DNA from 3 places in the Leuconostoc carnosum genome. Region 2 is predicted to be linked to each of the others. Evidence: a T-box and tRNA genes for the amino acid it is inferred to sense, from the RefSeq annotation. Region 2 holds a T-box; the other regions hold tRNA genes.
What was found. A T-box is a leader RNA that pairs with one kind of tRNA and senses whether it is charged. The one in region 2 lies ahead of thrS (threonine--tRNA ligase), so its partner is inferred to be a tRNA-Thr.
Positions count from the first base shown of each region.

Region 1 (8,283 bases), 710 kb from region 2:
TTCTATAGGCTTCGCGACCATAGAAGTCAATCGATAGTCCATTATTACGACCATTGTATATTTTTTCAAACTTTTTATCACCCAACAAGTAATTCATAAACATTTGCTCAAGTTCAAGTGTTGCAGATTTATTAAATTTTGTATGTCCAATGATGTAAAGTTTTTCTTTTTCCCCATCAGAATCACTTTTAATAGCATTTAACTTATCATCAGATGATCTTAGATGCTCCATTGTTCTACGTACAATAGAACTTGCTTCACCGACATAGACTAATTGCTTAGTCTGTCCCGAGTATTGATTCAACTTTTGTCCAACTCCTAAATAAAGTGTTGGATAATTGGACAAAATAGTATTTCTCTCGTTTTTTTCAAATTTAATGATACCATCGCTAGAGTAGTCAATGGCAGTCATTATTAAATTATTACTTTCTAAAAAATCAAATACTGAGAGAATTTCATGAGCATTTAATTCCAACAAATTAAAATATTCAGCTAATAACTCATTGGGTATTGCCCGCTTATTTTTTTCCCAATTTTGAACGGCTTGCCTAGTAACGTTCAAAACTTGCGCGACATTTTCTTGAGTAAGTCCTTTATTTTCACGTTTCTCTTTAATTAATTCATATATTTTCATAGCTTAATTATCTCAAAACACAATAACGTAAAAAGCAACATTATGTTGCTTTTTATGTTATTACCCTACACCCTCAAACTTCGCCTTCATCGTCGGATTGCCACGTGTTAGCTTCTTAACACTCACATCATCCAACTTATTATTAGCTAAACGTAATTGATTCTCATACGTTGTTAATGACCGTTTAACAGCTTCCATGCGTGCAATCGATTTATCAATCTCGTCAATAGCATTTTTGAAATTCTTTGATGCGCTCTGGTAGTTTTTACCAAAAGCGTTCTTAAAATTGGTTAGATCACTTTCAAAATGTGTGATATCAATATTTTGCTCGCGAACTTGTTCCAATTCTTGCTTATATTCAACAGTATTCAGTGCAGCGTTACGCAACACGCCGATAAATTGAATGAAGAATTGCGGACGAATAACATACATTTTTTCATAGTCATTAACTTGGACAATGCCTGTATTATATAAGTCGCTATCAGCTTCAAGCATTGAAACAAGGACCGCGTACTCAGTCTTTTTCTCACGGCGGTCTTTATCTAATTCTTTGAAAAAGTCGGTATTCTTATGTTTTGCTGCTGTCGTGTCAGCCTCATTCTTCATATCAAACATAATACTGATAAATTCCATATCTTCTTGATAATCACGGAAAATAAAGTCGCCCTTTGAGTTCGTTTCTGATAATGTATTATCTTTTTCAAAATAGGCATTAGGAAAGGCATATGGACGGATTTTATTGAATTCAGTCATGGCATATTGTTCCAAACTTTCACCAATTTCTTTAGTTGATTGGCGTGCCTTAAAATCCTTATAAAATTCTACCTGTTCGTTTGCTGTTTTTAATTGGGCTTCATATTGACTTTGGATATTAGCGAGCTGTAACTGCTTTTCTTGATCTTTTAATTGCAATTGAGACGTTAGCTCTGACAATTTCTGATCACGTTCCGCTAATTCACCTTGTGTTGCAGCATCTTTTTTCAATAACTGCGTTTCCAACTCAGATTGGTTCTGTTGTTTAATTGATGCAATCTTGGTTTCAAGTGCCACAATTTCCGATTCTTTTTGAGTAATGGTAGCTTGTAAATCTAAGTCTTTTTGGACCAATTGTGATTTAAGCTCAACTTCATTTTGTTGGGCAATGCTTTTAAGCTGTGTTTCTAATTCAACAATCCGTGTGGCTTTATCATTAATATTTTCTTGAAACTGCTGTTTTTGCTGCTGTAATTGGTTCGCTAATTCTGCCTTGGTTTGTTTATCTTGCTGTGATTCCCAATCTTCCTTAGCTTGTGCTAACTTTTCATCGAGAATCTCAGCTATTTTTCCATTAATCACGCTGGTGTCGATGTTCTGTTCATCAGTTAAATCAACAACATCCCCTAATTGGGCTGTTTGATCCAAGACAAGTTCTGTCTGTGATGCAATATGGAATTTAATTTTTGACATGCTTAGTCAATCCCCCATCTTTTTTAAAAGTACATAATTATTCTTATTATAACAAAGTTTGTTTTAACCAATTAAATTTTATGATATCAATGGCATAAAGTATCTGTATCGTTTTGTGTGAATAAAAGTATTAGATAATTATATAGAAATAAAAAACGACTGATCACAAAACAGTCGTTTTTTGGTCATTTATTTTTGACGTTTTTGCATGATGAAGTACAATGGTAATCCTGCAAGTGTCGCAGCGACACCAGTCAATGCTAATTGCCATTCTGTCATAAGTGTCATCACAATAATGAATAAACCACCTAAAATCGCAATAATAGGCACGATCGGATACAGAGGTACACGGTAAGGTCGTTTAAGATCAGGCTCTGTGTGGCGTAGCTTAATGACCGCGACAAAAACCAAAGTGTAGAACAACCAAATAACGAAAACTAGCATGTCCGTCAGCATATCAAAGCCACCCATAAACATTAAGCCAATCGCTAAGACAAGTTGGAAAGTGCCAGCAACATAGGGCACTTGGAAACGGTTCAACTTCACTAACTGGTTTGAGAATGGCAAGTTATTTTCCAAAGCCATGGCATATGGTAGGCGCATACCAGTCATTGTATAACCATTCAAGGTGCCATAAATAGAAATTAAGATACCAATTGTAATCAACTTCCCACCGAAGCCACCAAAAATTTGTTGTGCAGCATCCATCGCAGTATTGGCATTCCCTTGAATCGCATTAAAAGGTAAAGCATGTAAAAAAGCATAATTAACAAGCAAATAAATTGACATGATACCCAGTAATCCACCAGCAATTGCGCGAGGCAGGTCGCGGGTTGGATTTTTCATTTCACCAGCAATATTACCGACATGAATCCAACCATCATAGGCATACATGGTTGCCAATAATCCAGCACCCATAGCCGAAGCCCAACCACCAACCGCATGACCTGGAACCACTGGAAAAATGCTCACATCAACACCACCTGGCTGTAATAGCCCAAAAATAATAATCAATGACAATGGAATCAGCTTGAAAAATAACGTAATGGCTTGGAATTGACCAGCGATTTTTGAACCCAACATATTAATAGCTGCAACTGACACCAGTGCGGCAATTCCGGAAGGAATAATAGCCACATATCCCCAGTGAAAGAGATTAGCTACCTGCGTTCCAAAGATAATGCCTTTAGCTGCTAAACTAGCCGGGAAATAAATAATAATTTGTGCCCAACCTAATACATAACTCGCTAATTTACCGTAGGCGCGTTCGATATATACCAACATACCGCCTGTTTGTGGTAATGCCGCAGCCAATTCAGCACCTGTCAAACCTGCAGCCAAACTAATCAAGCCACCCACTAACCACACAAATAATGACATGCTCGTTGAACCTGTCGCATTAGCGACACTTGAGGCTTTATAGAACACGCCTGCACCAATGACTGTTCCCACAACAGTTGAAATAGCCGGAATTAACGTCATGGTGCGATTAAGATTTTGATTCGTCCCCATGTTTACCTCTTTAACTAAATTTAATGATACCTTTCTATATTAACAGGTTATTAGACAACAAACATACCATTTTTCAATTTCTTAAAAAGCATCATTCTTGAATTAATAATTACTGTCCTCCTGCTAACAATTATCCTGACATTTACCGTGCAATTTAAAAAATAAGATAATTGATCAAAATAAAAATGCTAGTCAATTATTTGTTGACTAGCATTTTTATTATTTTTAGTTTAGTGCCGACGAGAGGAATCGAACCTCCGACCCCAGGTTTACGATACCCGTGCTCTACCAACTGAGCTACATCGGCAAGATGATAACTATAATGAGTTATCTGATAACTCCGACTGTCGGGCTCGAACCGACGACAACCTGATTAACAGTCAGGTGCTCTACCAACTGAGCTAAGTCGGAATAATTGCTTAACACAACTATTTAATTATGCCAGTTTCATTCTTATTTGTCAACACTTTTCAAGTCACAAAAAAAGCAAATCTAATAAGATTTGCTTCTCATAAAACTCCGACTGTCGGGCTCGAACCGACGACAACCTGATTAACAGTCAGGTGCTCTACCAACTGAGCTAAGTCGGAATAATTGCTTAACACAACTTAATTATTATATCTAATAATTGGTCATCATGTCAAGCTTTTTTATTAATTTAACGCATTGTCGGGAACAACAAAACATCACGAATTGTATCAGAGTCTGTCAAGAGCATAATCAAGCGGTCAATACCAATCCCCAAACCACCTGTAGGCGGCATACCATATTCCAATGCCTCAATGAAGTCTTCATCAATATTTTCGGCTTCATCATTACCGTTTTCACGTTCAGCCACTTGTGCTTCAAATCGTGCACGTTGGTCAATTGGATCATTTAATTCAGTAAAGGCGTTACCATATTCAGCACCTAAAATAAATAATTCAAAACGATCAGTAAAACGTGGGTCATCAGCGTTTTTCTTAGCCAAAGGTGAAACTTCGACTGGGTGACCATAGACAAAAGTAGGTTGAATCAAGGTATCTTCAACAAACTCTTCAAAGAAAGCATTAATGATGTGACCAACACCCCAGTACTTCTCGTACTTTACGTGTTTGTCATCAGCTAACTTTTGCGCTTCCGCAACAGTCATTTCTTTCCAGAAATCAACACCAGTCTGTTCCTTAATCAAATCAACGAGGTGTTTGCGTGCAAACTTTACACCAAGGTCAATTTCTGTTCCTTGATAAGTGATTTTCAAGTCATCTGACACAACAGCTGCAGCTGCTTTGAAGATGCCCTCAGTTTCATTCATCACGTCTGTAAAGTCCATATAAGCAGCGTATGACTCCATTGTTGTGAACTCTGGATTGTGCTTTGGATCCATACCTTCGTTACGGAAAATACGTCCGATTTCATAAACACGTTCAAAACCACCAACAACTAGACGCTTCAAATATAATTCAGTAGCAATACGCATATACATATCAATGTTCAAAGCGTTGTGGTGTGTAATGAAGGGGCGTGCAGCAGCACCTCCTGCTTCAGTTTGCAAAATGGGTGTTTCAACTTCCATAAAATCTTGTGAATCCATGTAGGCACGAATAGCTGAAATAATTTTTGAACGCAATTGGAATTTTTTAAATGAATCTTCATTAGCAATTAAATCCAAATAGCGTTTACGATAACGCGTTTCAACGTCAGCAATACCATGAAACTTATCCGGCATTGGACGTAAAGCTTTGGTCAAATGAGTCAACTTTGTTACCAAAATTGTCAATTCACCGGCTTCTGTCTTCATAACAATGCCTTGAATGCCAAGAAAATCACCTAAATCTGCGCGCTTAATAATAGGATAATTTTCACCTAAATCATCACGCTTAGCATAGACTTGAATTTTACCAGAAACATCACGAAAATCAGCAAAAATAATTTTACCAGCACCACGTTTAGCAACCATACGACCTGCAATAATCACTTCATGTTGTGCAGATTCGAGTTCTTCGAGTGTGTTGTTATCATATAAATCATGCAAATCTTGTGCCTTGGCAGTACGTTCAAAACGCTTACCAAACGGATCCAAATGTAAATCATCAACAATTGTTGCTAGTTTTTGGCGACGTGCTAACATTTGATCATTGAGGGCTTTTTCTTCTACCATATGTTTAAAGTGTTCCGGTGCGCATTCTTCCTAAAAATTAATTAGTTTTAAGCGTCCACGAACACGTTTCCTCCATTTTATTCCAGTATATACTGACCGATTTTAAAAGTTTTCACTAATATTAACTATACCAAAAAATTGTCATAAGCTCAAAGGTTAGTCAGCATTGTTTTCATTAATTTCAGAAATGATTTCACGTAACTCATCTGGCGTGAAAAAGTAACGTTTTCCTGAGAACTTACCCACAACTTCAGCACCATCATCTTCATCAATCATGGCTTGTACCTCTTTGACTGGTAAGGTAGTTAACATTTTATGATATGCCTCTTTAGTTGGTTCAGCAGCTAAACCGACACCCGCAACTTGTATAATATCGACTTCACCTTGACCAAAAATGGCTTCTAATACTGCTAGTGGTGTATAGCCATCTACTAGCATATCTGAGAGAGACGGCATATTTTTCAATGCCATTTCTAACTGATTGATTGCCTCATCAGTAGCATCTGGTAATGCCTGAACTAGAAATCCGCCAGCAACCTCCACCGTATCGTCAGCATTCATATAAACCGACACACCGACGACAGAAGGTATCTGTTCAGACTGTGCTAAATAATACGTAAAATCATCCCCTATTTCACCAGAAACCAGTTGACTCTGACCAATGTATGGATCTGAATAAGGCGCAAACTTAGTAATTTGCAAAAAACCATTCGTACCAACTGCAGCAGGAATGTCTAACCGACCGTCATTATCTAAGATTGGCTCAATTTTTGGATTAGTCACATAGCCACGTATACTACCCTTTGCATCGACTTCCACAACAACGTTACCGATCGGACCACGACCGTTAATTTGAATCGACATCCGTTCTTCACCTTTTAGAACGGATTGCGCTGTCAAAGCTGTGGCAAGCATACCTCGACCTAACACAACTGATGCTAAACGTGATGTTTCATGTATTGTAGCAGCTTCTTTCACAAATTCTGTGCCATTTAAAGCATAGGCGCGAAAATACTTATTCTTGGTAATCGCTTTAATAAATTGATCTGACATAGTTAGATTATCTCTCTATTTTTTTGTATTTGTTAGTTATTTTTAACTGCAATAAAAAAGTTGACGTTACCGTCAACTTCTATTTTACTGATTTTTGTCGTTCTTGTCATCATCTGACTTATCATCACTTGATGGTTCTGCTTCTGAACTATCATCCTTTGAGTCATCATTTTTTTCTTCTGAATCATCATGGTTATAACGCGTTTCTGCTTCTGAATCTTTAGCATCAACTGCTGCTTTAGCCTCTTCAAAAGACTTCGCAGTAGCTAATTCATCATCTTCTTGGATATCTTTACGTGTAAAGTTACCTGTTTCATAGATATCACGAATTTGCTTTTCATCAAGTGTTTCGACTTCAAGTAACGCCTCTGCAATTGCAGCTAACTTATCTTTATTTTCAGCAATGATAGCCTTCGCATCGTCAAATGCTTCTTGAGATAAGCGACGCACTTCTTCATCAATCAAACGTGCTGTTTCATCAGAATAGTTACGATTACCAGCTTGTTCAGCATAGCCAACACTGGCATTACCTTCCAATTGAACCATACCTAACTTATCCGACATACCAAAGGCAGTCACCATTTGGCGTGCCAATCCTGTCGCTTGTTGGAAATCGTTTGAAGCACCTGAACTAGCTTCATTAAATGTGAAGATTTCAGACGCGCGACCACCCATTAATCCGGCTAATTGTTCTTTAGCTTCTGAGTAACGTAGATTAAAACGGTCATTTTTAGGTGTCATCAACGCATAACCGCCGATACGACCACGTGGCACAATCGTTACCTTACGGACAATTGAAGCTTCTGAACGAACTAAGCCAACCAATGCGTGTCCAGCTTCATGATAAGCCGTCACACGACGTTCTTGTTTGGACATACCACGATTTGTTTTAGCCGGTCCTTGGAAAATACGGTCTTCGGCTTCATCAATATCAGCAGCATCAACCTTTTTCTTGTTACGACGGGCTGCTAACAATGCAGCTTCGTTTAGCAAGTTCTCTAAGTCTGCACCAACATAGCCTGGTGTTTGTTGCGCAATAGCTTTCAAATCAACATTATCTGCTAATGGCTTGTTCTTAGCATGAACATTCAAAATTGCTTCACGTCCCTTAACATCAGGTGCGCCAATCAAAATTTTACGATCAAAACGACCAGAACGTAGCAAGGCTGGATCCAAAACATCAGAACGGTTTGTTGAGGCTAAAATAATAACCCCTTCTGAACCTTCAAAACCGTCCATTTCAATCAAGATCTGGTTCAAAGTTTGCTCACGTTCATCATTTCCACCGCCCATGCCTGTACCACGACGACGACCAACAGCATCAATTTCATCAATGAAGATAATAGCAGGTGCTGATTTTTTAGCATTTTCGAACAAGTCACGGACACGTGAAGCACCCACACCAACAAACATCTCAACGAAATCTGAACCAGACATTGAGAAAAATGGGACACTGGCCTCACCAGCAACAGCTTTGGCTAACAATGTTTTACCAGTT
Region 1 is NZ_CP042374.1:647,444-655,726, forward strand. It holds gene FGL89_RS03085 (DNA/RNA helicase domain-containing protein) at 1-634, opposite strand, end outside; gene FGL89_RS03090 (DUF2130 domain-containing protein) at 695-2,080, opposite strand; gene FGL89_RS03095 (APC family permease) at 2,270-3,592, opposite strand; tRNA gene FGL89_RS03100 (tRNA-Thr) at 3,827-3,899, opposite strand; tRNA gene FGL89_RS03105 (tRNA-Asn) at 3,931-4,003, opposite strand; tRNA gene FGL89_RS03110 (tRNA-Asn) at 4,110-4,182, opposite strand; gene lysS (lysine--tRNA ligase) at 4,251-5,732, opposite strand; gene hslO (Hsp33 family molecular chaperone HslO) at 5,889-6,785, opposite strand; gene ftsH (ATP-dependent zinc metalloprotease FtsH) at 6,870-8,283, opposite strand, start outside.
Region 1: it encodes a tRNA-Thr, which carries the amino acid that the T-box ahead of thrS (threonine--tRNA ligase) is inferred to sense. The anticodon was not compared.

Region 2 (8,283 bases):
GAAGTATTTTGAAGGAAACCTTCAAAATACTTCTTTTTATTCTCATTGATTCTTTGCGACTTGAATTAACTTTTGCGTAAAGGCTTGTAGGACAATTGTATCTTTTTCGTCCGGATGCAAATTAATTTTAACACCTTCAGCACCTTTGATCGCATTCGTTTGTGCGAGTTGTGTTTCAAATTTTGGTACAGCTAAACAAAAATCTGATAGGTAATAAGTATCTCCCGAACCGGCTACACCATATACCACACCGCTTAGGTCAGCCTCAGCAAGGTCTTCGAAGAAATCTAATCCTTCATCTGGTAATGAGCCTTGATCATATGTGTAAGGAACGATAATGGCAATATCTGTACTTTCGAGTTCGTCAACTTCTGTTTGTGATATTTCAGTTTTTGTCACACTGACTTCAGCGCTTTCTAGTGCTTCGACAATGACATCAGCGACTTCTTCATTATTTCCGGTGATTGTTGCATAAACAACTTGAGCATTCATATTAATTAGTTGTGATTGATACGATTTTAAATAAATGTATCAATCACTTTCCCTCCGACGTTTTTCTTTAATTATAACTAACTACCAAAATATTGTATAGATTACTTTTCAGGTATTTCTTTTTGAATGTGACAGTTTCAAGACAAATCAGCAAAATGCTTTACAGTAGTGAGTTGAAGCCTTAATATAAGGAATGGTAAATCACATAAAAAAACTGCGACTTTTTTTAATTTGCAACCGCTTAGGAGATTACAAATGTTACACCAGTTGTTGGCTGAGTTCATGGGAACTGCTTTAATGATTATTTTTGGTGTTGGCGTACATGCCGACGAAGTACTGAACCGTACGAAATACCATGGTTCAGGACATATTTTTTCAATTACTACTTGGGGTTTCGGTATTTCAATTGTCTTACTTATCTTTGGTGAGGTGTTCATTAATCCAGCAATGGCATTGGCGCAACTCATTTTAGGTAATATTAGTTTGCTGTATTTTTTAATTGTGAGTCTGGTTGAAGTACTCGGCGCAGTTATTGGCTCATTGATTGTCTATGTGATGTATGCGGATCAATTTAAATTATCTGAAAAAGACATTGATCCAATTATTGTCAGAAATATTTTTTCAACGGCACCAGCTATCCGAAATTTACCCCGGAATTTTTTTGTTGAAGCGTTTGCAACTTTTATTTTCTTAACAAGCATCATGGCGATTTCTGAACGTGTAGGGGATGTACCAGGGATGGTGCCTTTAAGTGTTGGTTTCCTAGTCTGGGCTGTTGGGATGGGTCTGGGTGGTACAACCGGTTTTGCTATGAATTTAGCACGTGATTTAGGACCGCGGATTGCCTATACTATTTTGCCATGGAAAAATCGTGCGAATGCAGACTTTCAATATGGTTTATTAATTCCTGGTATTGCGCCCTTTGTAGGTGCCATCTTTGCTGCACTGTTTGCGCAATATTACCTTGGATTATAGTAACTATGTTTGTAGATTTGAAAAGTTATTAATTTTGTTTATAATTAAGAGTATTAAATTTCTGAAGGAAAAGGCAAATGATGATAACACAACAACAATATGATGCTTTAAAAGTAGCATTTGATAATGGTATTCTAGATCACGATGATGTTGCTAAGGACACGTTAGCAACTGTTTTATCTCAAATCAAGACAAAATAAGTATTGCACAATCATAAAAAGCGTGCTAAACTGGGTTTCAAGAACGTTGATAAGGACAACTCGATTGTAGCAAATGTTTAGAGAGCTCATGGTTGGTGAAAATGAGTCATTTGTACTTGACAGACTACCTTTGAGTGATAGGTGAGTAGGTAACGAAAAGTATCCGGGTGACACCGTTAATTGTCATTTGAGTCACACGTTCAGCGTGTTAAACTTGGGTGGTACCACGGTAAAGCGTCCCTTTGTGTCTATATTGGCACAAAGGGATGCTTTTTGTTTTGGTATCTTCTAGTCTATAATATGAACTGTGATTCAAAATTAATTTTAAATTTGAAGAGGATATTACACATGTCAGAAATTAGTCTTACATTTCCAGATGGCGCAGTAAAGCGCTTTGATGAAACAACCACACCTCTTGCAGTTGCAGCGAGTATTTCGAAATCATTGGCGAAAAAGTCGGTTTCTGCTAAATTAAATGGTGAGTATGTTGGTATGAATGATATTATTCCAGCATCAGGGGACTTTCAATTAATTACAACTTCTGATGATGAAGCGGTGTCACTGTTACGTCACTCAGCATCTCATTTATTAGCACAGGCCCTTAAGCGCATACCTAAATTTGCTAACATGCATTTTGGGGTTGGTCCATTTATTGATAATGGTTTTTATTACGATACAGATAATGGCGCAGGGAATCAAGTTTCCGTTGAAGATTTTTCTGAAATTGAAGCCATGATGCATAAAATCGTTGCAGAAGATCTACCGATTGTTTCACGAGAATTGACACGTGACGAAGCTTTGAAAACATTTTCAGAAGATCCATATAAGGTTGAATTAATTTCTGATTTACCTGTGGATGAAAAAATTACTATTGCAGTTCAAGGTGATCATGTTGAATTAGATAAAGGTGGTCTTGTACCATCCACTGGTTGGATTAAGCATTTTAAATTAACATCAGTGGCTGGTGCCTATTGGCGTGGTAAGTCTTCGAACCCAATGATGCAGCGTATTTACGGTATTGCTGAGTGGAAACAAGCTGATGTTGATGCTGAAGTACAACGTCGTGAAGAAGCGAAAGAACGTGACCATCGAACGATTGGTCGTGATTTGGACTTATTCTTTACGAGCCAAGAAGTGGGATCTGGTTTACCCGTTTGGTTGCCTAATGGGGCAACTATTCGTCGTCAAGTAGAACGGTATATTACCGATAAAGAATTGGCCAATGGCTACCAACACGTATATACGCCAGTATTATCAAACTTGAATTTGTACAAAACGTCGGGGCACTGGGATCATTATCGTGAAGATATGTTCCCACCAATGGACATGGGAGATGGTGAATTCTTAGAATTACGACCAATGAACTGTCCATCTCATATCATGGTATTCAAGCATAAGCCACGTTCATATCGTGAGTTACCAATGCGGATTGCTGAACTGGGTATGATGCATCGTTACGAGAAGTCTGGGGCCTTGACTGGTCTGTCACGAGTCCGTGAAATGACATTGAATGATGGGCACACATTCGTTGAACCTGAAAAATTGGAAGAAGAATTCAAATCAATTTTGACAATGATGATGGGTGTTTATCGTGATTTTGACATTACAGATTATCGATTCCGCTTGTCTTATCGTGATCCTAAAAATACAGAAAAATATTTTGATGACGATGATATGTGGGAAAAATCACAGGCTCAGTTAAAGCGTGCGATGGACGATCTTAAGCTTGATTACTTTGAAGCAGAAGGTGAAGCAGCTTTTTATGGTCCTAAACTGGACGTACAAACGAAAACCGCTCTGGGTGGTGAAGAAACAATGTCAACCATTCAGTTGGATTTCTTGTTGCCCGAGCGTTTCAATCTGACTTATATTGGTGCTGATGGTCAAGATAATCATCGCCCTGTTATGTTGCATCGTGGTATTGTTGGCACAATGGAACGTTTCACTGCATACTTGATTGAAATGTACAAGGGTGCTTTTCCAACATGGTTATCACCATTACAAGTTCAGATTATTCCTGTTAACTTGGGTGCACATGGCGATTATGCAACTAGTGTGCAAAAGCACTTACAGGATGCTGGTTTACGTGCAAATGTTGAGACAAAAGATGCCAAAATGGGCTACTTGATTCGTGAAGCTCAAACTAACAAAATACCATATACGTTGGTATTGGGGGATTCTGAAGTCGATAATAATACTGTAACAGTACGTCGTTATGGTCAAGATAAAACTGAAACAATGTCGTATTCAGCATTCCAAAATTTGATTTTAGAAGACGTGTCAAACTATTCACGTCAAATGCCGAACAATTAGTATAAAGCACCTGGCGACTGTTCGTCGGGTGCTTTATACGGTATATCATATACAAGCTGAGTAACGCTGGAGGATTTTTTTACTAATGACAGAAGCAACAGAAAGTACAAAGCAACCACCAAAACGTGGGCTACAAAATAGGCATGTTCAGTTAATTGCAATTGGCGGTACCATTGGTACCGGCTTGTTCATGGGAGCTGGTCATTCGATAAATTTTGCTGGACCCTCAATTTTATTTGTTTACTTAATTATTGGTTTATTTATGTTTGTCATGATGCGAGCAATTGGTGAATTATTATATGCCGACCCATCACAACACACATTTATAACGTTTATAACAAGATATATTGGTAATCGTGCTGGCTTTTTTGCGCGTTGGTCTTACTGGTTGACGATTGTCTTCATGGGTATGGCAGAGTTAACTGCGGTAGCCAAATATATACAATATTGGCTTCCTAACGTTCCGGGATGGCTTATTCAAATTTTGATGTTAATTATATTAACCAGTATAAACTTGGTTGCAGTTGCGTTATATGGTGAAACCGAATTTTGGTTTGCTATGATTAAAATCGTGGCGATTCTTGCTTTAATTATGACTGGTATTATTATGGCGTTAACCGGTTTTAAAACACCAGTAGGCGATGTATCTTTTGGGAATGTTTTTGACCATTTTACTTTATTTCCAAATGGTGTTGGTAATTTCATTAATGCCTTTCAAATGGTCATGTTTGCTTTTGTTGGTATGGAATTTATTGGTATGACAACTGCTGAGACGGATAATCCTCGTGCGGTTTTACCAAAAGCAATTAACCAAATACCATGGCGAATCTTATTTTTCTACTTGGGTGCATTATTTATTATTATGACGATCTATCCTTGGCAAAAAATACCCGCTGATCAAAGCCCATTTGTCATGGTGTTTCAATTAGCAGGTGTTAAATGGGCTGCTGCATTGATTAATTTTGTTGTATTAACTAGTGCAGCTTCAGCTCTGAATTCAGTACTTTTTAGTGCTAGTCGAAATTTTTATGCATTAGCTTTTCAATCGAAAGCAAAATTTTTACAACCGTTTAGAAAGATGTCGAGAACAAAGTTACCCGTTAACGCTGTGCTATTTACTGCACTTATGGTCGGCTTCTCAGCTATTATTTCGGTTATTCCTGCCGTTACTAATGCGTTCAGTTTTGTTACGAGTGCATCAACAGATCTATTTTTGATGATTTATGTTTTGATTTTAATTGCTTATCTCAAATATCGGAAATCTGATAGTTACATGGCTGATGGCTTTTTGGTTATTGCCCCTAAAACGTTAGTTCCTGCTGCAATTGCATTCTTTGTTTTTGTTTTTATTACACTCTTTTTTAATCCTGAATCACGTGTGCCGGCAATTGGAGCAACCATTTGGTTAGTAGTCTTTGGATTAGTTGCCATGCGTCAGCCTAAAACATTGACAAAATAAATAGAAAAACTATTTTACCCGTAATTTAAGATAGCATAATTTTTCTGTGATATGATACATTTAATACTTTGTAAAAAGGAGGGCAATTGATGAACACTAGGTTTTTAAATATTAGTATTGTCCACATTATAATCATCCTATTTTTCTTGTTTGTTCATTTAACACCAACACGATTCACATTTTTAAATTGGAATGTGTTTTTATCACTACTGCCATTTGATTTTGCATTGATAGTATCCTATACAAAATCACGATCAGTTAAGATACTTTTTGCTAGCTTTTGGTTGCTGTTTTTCCCAAATACGATGTATATGATGACAGATTTCATTCATTTGTATGCGATTGGGACAAGCTTAGATCAAGCAACACAGTATTTTAATTATGCGGTTTTAGCCACTGGCATTTTTATTGGTGTTGGCTTGGGTATTTTAAGTTTGGAGATTATTACCAGTTCAGTCTTCCAACAGCATATGCATTTGGTATATTGGAGTGTTACTGCTATTGTGTCCGTATTATCGGCGATCGGAATTTATTTGGGCCGGTATTTGCGATTGAATTCATGGGATGTGTTCACTGATATTGCTGGTGTCATGAGAAATATTGTATTGTCTATGAGTTATCATATGGTTACTTTTGTGATTTTGTTTGCCGGTGCACAGTTTGCTGTATTAGTCATTTTTCATTACGGCATACGCTTAATTCAGACATCAAGAATAGATGCTTGACAGAATTGATATAACAGCGTAAAATGGTATTTGTTGAACAAGTAGAAGCGCCCGCTTCTCGCCAAGTGATGATGTTGCTTGGCAGATACAGTTGTCCTTATGGACTACAAGTATTCGGAGTGGGTGAAGATTAATTTCTTTATCCACTTTTCTTCTTGATTCACAAAATAAATTTGGAGGTACCTGACAATAGCACGTCAACCAAGACAAGTTGATTTAATCAACGAAAATATTCGCGTTCCTCGCGTATTGCTTATCCATGAAGGTAAGCAGACAGAAATGTCAACTCGAGACGCACAACAAATTGCTAACGATTTAGACCAAGATTTGGTGCTGGTACAAGCTAACGCTGAACCACCAGTAGCTAAAATCATGGATTGGGGGAAGGCTAAGTTCGAAGCTCAAAAGAAGCAAAAAGAACAACGCAAAAACCAAAAAATTGTGCAAGTTAAAGAAGTCCGTATGTCACCAGTTATTGATTCAGGTGACTTTGAGACACGTAAAAAAGCAGCTATTAAGTTTCTTAGTCAAGGAAATAAGGTTAAGCTTAATCTACGTTTCCGCGGTCGTATGATTACGCACCAAGATATTGGACGTCAAGTATTAGACCGTATGGCTGTAGAACTGGATGATATTGCTAAGGTTGAGCAACGTGCCAAAATGGATGGCCGCCAAATGTTTTTGATCTTGGCTCCCAGGGATGCCAAGTAATTAAGGGTTTAATTGCTTGTTTACAAGTTTAAACAAAATTATAAAGTAGGAGAATTAGTCACATGCCAAAGATGAAGACACACCGCGCATCAGCAAAGCGCTTTAAGAAGACAGCCAATGGTGGGTTGAAGTCAGCTTCAGCTTACACATCACACCGTTTCCATGGTAAGACAAAGAAGCAACGTCGTCAATTGCGTGGTACACGCATGATGGATTCAACGACTGTTAAGACATACGCTAAGATGTTGTCAAACATCTAATTCGCCTTGCGATGGTTCATCTATCTACATTTTGGATCGTAGATCCAGCAATTTATTTTTTAGAATTCTAGGAGGAATTACCCATGCGAGTTAAGGGTGGTACAGTTTCACGCGCACGTCGTAAAAAGATGGTTAAGTTGGCTAAGGGTTACCGTGGTCAACGTCGTATTAATTTTAAGGTTGCAAAGCAACAAGTATGGAAGTCATATTTGTATGCATACCGTGATCGTAAGAACACAAAGCGTAATTTCCGTAAGTTATGGATTGCACGTATCAACGCAGCAGCACGCATGAATGGTTTGTCATATTCAAAACTAATGCATGGTTTGACATTAGCTGGTGTTGAATTAAACCGTAAGATGTTGGCTGAAATTGCTGTTTCTGATTTTGATACTTTTTCAAACTTAGCAGATCAAGCAAAGTCAGCTTTGGCATCAGACAATGTTTTGGTACAAGAACGTATTGCTGCAACATTGGAAACAACTGTTAAGGTTGATCGTTAAGATTATTAATTCAAATAAAAAACGCGCAAATGCGCGTTTTTTATTTGAATTAATTTAGAAAGTCCTGTAATAGTTATTGTAGTCCAGATTGAGATTTGCTACTAGCGATTAATTTTAGATTGTCATCATTACCAGTTGGGGTAAATACAATAGATACTTTTATACCAGTTTTACTTTGCCATGTAGCATAGACGCGATCACTAGCTGTTAAATAAGTTGGGTTACCATAAGCGCTACGTACGTCATCATATGTAGCGGAACCAATAGCAATTTGCTCATAGGTAGTTGCCGACCAGTTACCAAAAGATGCTGCTGGTTGTGAACTTGATGTGGCCTGTGAAGAATCTGAAGATGTACCACTGCTACTTGCAACTGAAGATGATGATGGGCTATTAGATGTGTTGTCTTCTATGGGAGCCTGTGTGGCATCATCGGTTACAGTGCTAATGGCTGATGAAACTGCTGGACCAGCAGGCGCTTCTGGTATAGAGGTCGACTCACTGGCCAAATCTTCTGATGAACTGGATTGAGTGGTCGGTTCCGCTTTAGATTTTTGCTTTTTAGGAGTACTAGAAGAGCTACTTGTTTGCTCGGTTTTATTCGAGTTATTTTGTCCAAAAAATGTGAAAGCAATACCTAATATAA
Region 2 is NZ_CP042374.1:1,529,978-1,538,260, forward strand. It holds gene FGL89_RS07635 (flavodoxin) at 43-492, opposite strand; gene larD (D/L-lactic acid transporter LarD) at 748-1,467, shown strand; gene FGL89_RS08790 (hypothetical protein) at 1,545-1,667, shown strand; T-box leader at 1,705-1,912, shown strand; gene thrS (threonine--tRNA ligase) at 2,016-3,980, shown strand; gene FGL89_RS07650 (amino acid permease) at 4,066-5,439, shown strand; gene FGL89_RS07655 (DUF1361 domain-containing protein) at 5,529-6,164, shown strand; gene infC (translation initiation factor IF-3) at 6,336-6,875, shown strand; gene rpmI (50S ribosomal protein L35) at 6,938-7,135, shown strand; gene rplT (50S ribosomal protein L20) at 7,219-7,638, shown strand; gene FGL89_RS07675 (hypothetical protein) at 7,712-8,283, opposite strand, start outside.

Region 3 (8,283 bases), 390 kb from region 2:
TAGTCGGCCTTCATCTGTTGTTGCTTGAAAACTCAACAAGTCACCTGGTTGTACAGTCTCAATAGCTTCAATCGTGCCAAATAATTTCGTAGCTAAATCTGTGGTCATATGAGCAAAATCAGATTCTGCTAGCTTGTCTTTAACGTAGCCTGGTGCCAAAGTGCCCGTCTTAACATCGCCGTTACTAACTTTAGCCGTCAGCTTTTCAATATATTCGACCACGCCAACATTATCTACTGCCATCTCGCCTTGTGAGGCTATTAAATTACCTGTGTTCGTATCTAATATGTGTAAAATTGCGTGTTGTATTATCATTTATCCATTGTAGCTAAGATACTGTTGATTGTCATCATAAAATCAACTAAAAAAAATAGACAATTACCTAAAATTGTCTATCATTTTATATTAAATTACTGACTAACGACTGCTGAAATGACAACTTTGTCATCAACTAAATCAGCTTGTAAGTCTTTTTCACCAGGATTATCTAGATAAAAGTCGGTTACTTGATCACGAATTTGTTGCTCAATCACACGACGTAGTGGTCGTGCACCTAATGCCTCATCGTAACCCGCTTCAATCAAATGATCTTTAACATCGTCAGATACCTTTAATGTTAACTCTTTCTTAGCCAATGTCTTATTCACATCATTTAACATCAAATCAATAATCTGCTTCAAGTCTTGCTTACTTAATGCTGAAAATTCAATCACACCATTAAAACGATTCAAGAATTCTGGACGGAAGTATGGTGCCAATCGATCCATTAGCTCACCTTCACTCTTATCTGAAAAGCCGGCATTTGATGTGGCAATAATCACGGTATTCTTAAAGTTAACCACATTACCTTGCCCATCAGTTAAGCGACCATCATCCATAACTTGTAGTAACAAAGTCAATACTTGTGGATTTGCCTTTTCAATTTCATCTAGCAGGACAATTGAATAGGGATTACGACGAACTTTCTCTGTTAAAGTATTACTGTTATCATCATATCCAATATATCCAGCTGTTGTACCAATTAACTTAGATACGGCTGTGAGATCCGAATACTCTGACATATCTAAACGTACAATATTTTCTTTACTACCAAACATATCAAGTGCTAATTGTTTAGCTAACTCCGTCTTACCAACGCCGGTTGGCCCAACAAATAGGAAACTACCAATTGGCCGATTACCTTCATCAAAACCAGCACGATTACGACGTATAGCACGTGCTACCATATTGACGGCTTCATCTTGTCCAATAACTTTACCTGCTAATCGTTGACCTATTGTCTTCAAACGTTCAATATCCGAAGCGCCCATTTGAGCAACAGGAATACCAGTTAATCGTTCGACAGATTCCGCAACATCGTTAGACGTGGCAATAACCTTAGTGGCCTCATCTGCTCCCGATATTTGCTTCTCAAAATCTGCAATTTGGTTCTTATACTTCAACGCTGCTTCATAATCTTCGTCAGCAACGGCTTTTTCTTGCTTTACTTTCACATCAGTCATTTGCTTTTCCAAACTAACTTTATCCGTCACTGGATTCTTAGCTGACAAATGTGCAGCCGTCATATCAAGTAAATCGATTGCCTTATCAGGCAATGAGCGTTGTGGAATATATTGCACGGCATAATCAACGGCTGCCTTTAAAACATCTTCCGGTAATTCTACATGATGATGCTTCTCATATAGTTTTGAAATACCCTTCAAAATTTCCAGTGTATCTTTTGGTGAAGGTGCATTAACTGTTACTTCATTGAAACGACGTGCCAAAGCTGCATTCTTCATGATAGTGTTACGATACTCATCTTGCGTTGTGGCACCAATTAATGAAATCTCACCACGGCTCAATGCTGGCTTAATAATATCAGCTAAACCTTTGCCACCATCTTCACCACCGGTTGATCCAGCACCTAATATTTGATGAATTTCATCGAAGAACAGGATAACATTTCCTGCAGCTTTAACCTCTTTCATCAAATTTTGAATATTTTCTTCAAAAGCGCCACGGAATTGTGTGCCTGCTTCCAAACTAGAAATATCAATACTATAAATTTCCTTGTCTTTAATTGATGCGGGCACATCACCATTAACAATTGCTTGTGCTAAACCTTCAACAACTGCTGTCTTACCAACCCCGGCATCACCCACAAGTACTGGGTTATTTTTAGTACGACGTCCTAATATTTCAGCAGTTTCTTGAATTTCTTTATTACGGCCAATGACTGGATCAAGTAACCCGTCACGTGCTTCTTTGGTCAAATTACGACCTAGCTTTGCCAGCATCCCCTCTTGCTTAGTTTGTCCAGGTTGCTGTACTGCTTCTTGTTGCTGCCCATTACCAACAGCTGGATTACCTTGTCCTTGTGGTAACTGTCCTGTTTGACGGTACTTCACGAATTCTTCCGGGGTTACTTCACGACCGTTAATTAAGTAACGACGTTTCTCCGAATTCATACCATTCATATTTCCCATCATATTATTAAAAATATTATTCATATCTGATCCAAATGGATCATTGAACAAATCATTATTGTTAGCCATAGTCTAAAATCTCCTTTTTATTAATGTACTTGTAGGAATACAAGCACTTATGCTATCATTCATCAAAATAAAGTTTCTCAAGGTCTCTGAGTACTTCCCACATTGCTTTATGTTGTGCCTTTGCTAAGGCATCAAGATCACGCATATTTAAACTTGTTGCATCTGATTGTGTTTTGTTAAACGATTTATGAATCGTCGTATACCCATACCCAGAATCCTTCGCCACGCGATAAATAGTTAACGAATTATCATCCAAATATGCCTTAATATCAAATCTCATTCCAAATCACTGTCCTTGTTAGTTTGACCTCGCACACGATTATGTGCGTAATCTTTTATAAAGTTGCTGCTTCTAATCATTAGCCACATCTCCTTTACTGAAAAAGGTTACGAACTTAACTGTCCGCTATTCTTTCCCTTTCTCTATACTTAAATTATAACACATATGTGTTATAACACAATAGTGGAATAACTTTAATTTCAGTATGTTATTGAACCAAGTTTCTCATAGTTAGCACGTTGAACATGTTATGATGGTAAAGTAACTATAGAGAATTTGGCATTGCAATGCAGAAAGTTAAACATGACAGAAGAAAAAAAGCGACCTTATCAAAAAGGTCACAATAACTCCCCTAAGAAACCTTATTATGGCAAAAAATTCGACCCCCGTAAATCAGGTGCACGACGACCAGATACGAACACTAATGGCGTCAGCGTTCGTATCGGTCAAAACTTCCCTCTAACTATCAAGCGTCTTGGTATTAATGGTGAAGGTATTGGTTATTTCAAACGTAAAATTGTCTTTGTCCCTGGTGCTTTACCTGACGAAGTTGCTGTTGTTAAAGTAACTGAGGTCGAGCCAAAATATATTGCGGCTAAAGTACTGAAAATTCGTGAAAAATCACCAAATCGTGTTAAACCACTTGATGAATTTGCTGATGAAGTTGGTGGTTTTGAACTCGAGCACATGACTTATCCAGCACAATTGGCATTCAAAAAAGATGTCATCATGCAAGCATTAGAAAAATTTCAACCAAGAGGTTGGTCTGACTATGATTTACGCGACACGATTGGTATGGCAGATCCCTACCAATATCGTAATAAAGCACAGTTCCCTGTTCGTAAAATTGGTGACAAAATTAGTGTTGGTATGTATAAGCGTAGTACACATGACCTAGTTGATCTGCCTGTGGTGCACACTCAAGACCAAACAACTATGATAGTGATGCGTACAATACGTGAACTACTCGATAAATTGTCCGTATCCATTTATAATGAAGATAAAAACCGCGGCACTGTCAAAACAATCGTTGTGCGTGTATCGCATACCACTGGTGAGGCACAAGTCACTTTTGTCACGAATACAGATGCATTCCCAGGGGATACAGCACTCATTGAAGCCATCAACAAAGCACTACCTCAAGTAACCGGTATTTTCCAAAACTTTAATCCTGGGCGTACTAGCTTAGTTTGGGGTGAAGAAACTATTAAACTCTGGGGGCAAGATTATATTGAGGAAACAGTACTTGGCAAGACCTTCCAGCTCTCACCTCGTGCCTTCATGCAATTAAACTATACGCAAATGTCTGTGGTATATAAAGAAGCCCTTGAGGCCCTTGATTTGACACATGCTGACAAATTAGTCGATGCGTACGCCGGTGTTGGTACTATTGGATTAAGTTTAGCGGACAAGGTTGATGAAGTCCGTGGTATGGAAATTATCCCAGAAGCAGTTGATGATGCGAATATTAATGCAAAAATTAATCACGTTAACAATGCAAAATATGAAGTAGGCACAGCTGAAGAACTTTTCCCAAAGTGGCAATCCGAAGGTTGGGTAGCTGATGCACTTGTCGTTGATCCACCCCGAACTGGGCTAGATACTGCCCTACGTCGCGAGATTTTACGTACACAACCCGAAAAATTTGTTTATATTTCGTGTAATGCTTCAACACTTGCACGTGATCTAGTTGATTTAACTAAAGCGTATAAAGTCGATTATATTCAAAGCATTGATATGTTCCCACAAACTGCCCGTTGGGAAGGCGTTGTGAAATTAACACGCCGCGCATAATAAAAAAGGCAGCAATCGCTTGATACGATTGCTGCCTTTTTTATTTGCTTTCATCAAGTTTTTTTATTTTTTTAAGTACAAGAATATTCCACAGCCAGAATATCACGAGTAAAACAATGATAATGCCAACAACGATATACCGTCCATTTTGTGTATCCATCAAGAAATGGCCTATTTTTGGTAAACGTGTCATAATACCTAATACACCAGCACCACATAAGTATATGACAAACGGCAAACTGAAGGTCTTATCTTTTTGACGTATAAAGAAAAATGCACCAATTATTAAGCCAAGTATAATCACAACAATACCAGACCAACCATCAAGTTGAAAACGAACTGGCGTTTTTACAAGACTTCCAATTAAAAGCACAGGTACTATACCAATACTTACGGCTATGAAAGTAGCCAAAAATTTCAAAATTTTGTTTTGTATCATGATATTCACATTATAAATTGTTCGACCAATGTATTTAAATAAAATTAATACGATACTAAATAGATACAAGCCAGATAACCCTAGGGCACCAATATCAACAGGTTTGCCAGCCGTCATCAAAGCTGGTAAAAAGCTGACACCCATATAGCCCATCACAACATATAAGCCTGTCTTAATGACTTCCCAGGGACTGCGTGGCATTTCAGCCAGTAATTCATCAGCAATCACCTTTGGATTTTTTCCAAAATACGTTTCTGCTGCGATGCCATCATTTTGTGCTTCTAAAATATCTTGTAATATCATTAATAAATGTGTTTCTATTTTATTTTCATCTCGCGCAAAGCCCTCTATTCTAAGATATAATAATAAATTTTCATAAAATATTTTATTCTCTCCGTTCAATTTTTTTCGTAATTCATTATTCATTTCAATCATTTCTTTTGTTTTCATCTATTGTTCCCTCATCTATTAGTTGATTCACTGCACTCTCTAAAAATTGCCACTCTTTAATAAATTGCTGCTTGACTACGATGCCATCTGACGTAATAAAATAATACTTTCGATCTGGTCCTTCTGCAGATGGTTGCATTTTCCCTTCAACCAAACCACGCTTTTCCATCATAGTCAGTAACGGATAAATCGTTCCTTTAGGAATATCGTCTAAACCATATCGATTAATCTGTTTGCTAATACCATAACCATAATCTGGTTTTTTAAACAAAATCATGAGCATCACACCTTGTAAAATGCCCTTGAGCATCTGACTCGAAATATTTGGTTTCATATCTTACCCTTCCACTAGTCTATTTAACATACTAGTATTGTAAATGATCCCCACTAGTTTGTAAAGCCGATTAGTGAAAAATGTATGCAACAAAAAAGCAGTGATATATTAATATCACTGCTTTTTTATGATGCCGACTAGCGGATTCGAACCGTTGACCCCCTCATTACTAGTGAGATGCTCTACCAACTGAGCTAAGTCGGCAACGGCAAGTACTCAAGTATGCTCGTGTCATACTAGATACCCCAGAGAATGTCAACACTCTCTTATACGGGTGACAGGAATCGAACCTGCACGCCTTGCGGCACTGGAACCTAAATCCAGCGCGTCTGCCAATTCCGCCACACCCGCAATTTAGTTGTTTTAACAACTCTATTAGTGTACTGTATATTTGCCCGCACGTCAATACCTAATTTAACGGTCACGTATCAATGGATTAGCGAAATAAAATATGTCATATTAAAATGAGTCAAAACCCATAGGTTTCAACTCATCCGTTTGTTGTTTTTCAAGTATTTTTTTTGGTCAATGAAAATAGTTCAATACTAAATTCAAGAATTGTACGTAAAACAGCATAAACCGGTACAATCAATATCATGCCAATAATACCCCATAAATTCCCAGCTACCATTAATAAAATCATAATAGTTAGGGGATGAATGGCTAACGATTTACCAATCACATTAGGATAAACTAAGTTACCATCTAATTGTTGTACAATAGTCATCACAATCAGAACAAAAACAACTTGTTTCCATGATTGTGTACTTGCCACAAATAATGACGGAATCACACCAATCCATGGACCAATGTAGGGGACAATGTTTGTAACACCAGCAATAACAGCCAATAACCAAGCATATGGTTGCCCAATAATTAAATAGCCAATAGCCATCGCGAGACCTATAAACAACATTTCAATAGCTTGTCCAGAAATATATTTTTCAATCGTACTGTCCATTTTTGCTGCTAGTTCATTGATATGCTCTGATTGACGTTGTGGAAACATTTTTTTGATAGCAGGCAGAAGTCGATCACTATCACTTAACATATAAAAGAGAACGACCGGAATTGTGACCAAGTTAATGGTAAATGTTGTGACCATCGAGATAACATTACCCAATGTTCCCGCTGTAACAGTTAGGAATGATGATGCATATTGACCTACAGTATTTTTTACTTGATCAGCATCAATTGATAAATTCAAATTCTCAAACCACTGACTATTTAACGTTTTTGTCACAAAACGCTGCACATCTTGAGCAAAAGATGGGAATGCATTAATAAAATTCGACATTTCACGTAATAATGTTGGTATCAGTAAAATCAAGGCCCCGGCAATAACGATTAAGAATAACAAAAATGTCAGAATAACTGCCAATTGGTGTGGTAGCTTTTTACCGAAAATTTTTATCTTTTCAATACGCGATAATATTGGTTTTAACACATAGTATAAAAAACCAGCAACAATTAATGGCATAAACACCGTAGAAATAAATACTGACAGTGGATGCATCAAAAAATCAAATCGTGACACAATAAAAATCAATAAAGCAACTGCTAAAGATTCAATTGTCCAAAAAAACAAGTTCTTATATTTTGCATTTAGAAACATTAGTCGCATTCCTCCAAAGCTTTGAGTAATTTGTGTTGTAAAGTTGGCAAGGATAATTGTTGCCATTCGTTTTGAGTCAAATATTTTTGGTTCTCTAGTGGTGTTATTTGATGTTTCACTAACCATATCTCCCAACGGCGATGGGTAAAGACATGTACAACCGGTTTAATGTTGAGTTGTTCGCCCTTAATGTCCTCAATACTATTAATTTGCGTTAACGGGAACGTCCAAAAATCAGCTAATAACCCCGTTTCAGGCCGTTTTTCAAATAAAAGTTGATTATCTTTTCGAGAAACTGTCGCTACAAATAATTGTTTAACAGGCTTTGGTTTCTTAGTTTTAACAGGATATAATAGCTCGACACCATCGCGGTAAGCTGCATTAAAAGCCTGAACTGGTGAATGCTCACTATCTGGATTTTTAGCAGTCATGTAACTTGAGCCCAGATCCATAATTGCTTGATTAAAATCACCAGGTCTTTGCGGATCGACAATGGGTAAAATAGCATCATAAAAAATTTTACGGGTTTTAGCTTGTGCAATGTCATCATCAATTTTCAATAAGCGACTAAAAACACGAAAAGCATTACCATCAACAGCTGGCACCACTTCATTAAAACTAATTGAAGCAATTGCAGCAGCTGTATACGGCCCAACACCTGCTAACTCCTGCAAATCATCAGAACTCTCAGGCCAATTGCCATATAAGTCATCAGCTACAAATTTTGCTGCTTTTTGTAAATTACGCGCGCGTGAATAATACCCCAACCCTTCCCACAATTTTAAAACTTGTGTCTCAGGTGCATGAGCTAAATCCTGTACCGTAGGAAAAGCA
Region 3 is NZ_CP042374.1:1,137,860-1,146,142, reverse strand. It holds gene FGL89_RS05740 (nucleoid-associated protein) at 1-315, opposite strand, end outside; gene FGL89_RS05735 (AAA family ATPase) at 411-2,537, opposite strand; gene FGL89_RS05730 (hypothetical protein) at 2,593-2,817, opposite strand; gene rlmD (23S rRNA (uracil(1939)-C(5))-methyltransferase RlmD) at 3,121-4,611, shown strand; gene FGL89_RS05720 (DUF1129 domain-containing protein) at 4,652-5,500, opposite strand; gene FGL89_RS05715 (PadR family transcriptional regulator) at 5,478-5,834, opposite strand; tRNA gene FGL89_RS05710 (tRNA-Thr) at 5,966-6,038, opposite strand; tRNA gene FGL89_RS05705 (tRNA-Leu) at 6,104-6,185, opposite strand; gene FGL89_RS05700 (AI-2E family transporter) at 6,343-7,449, opposite strand; gene mutY (A/G-specific adenine glycosylase) at 7,449-8,283, opposite strand, start outside.
Region 3: it encodes a tRNA-Thr, which carries the amino acid that the T-box ahead of thrS (threonine--tRNA ligase) is inferred to sense. The anticodon was not compared.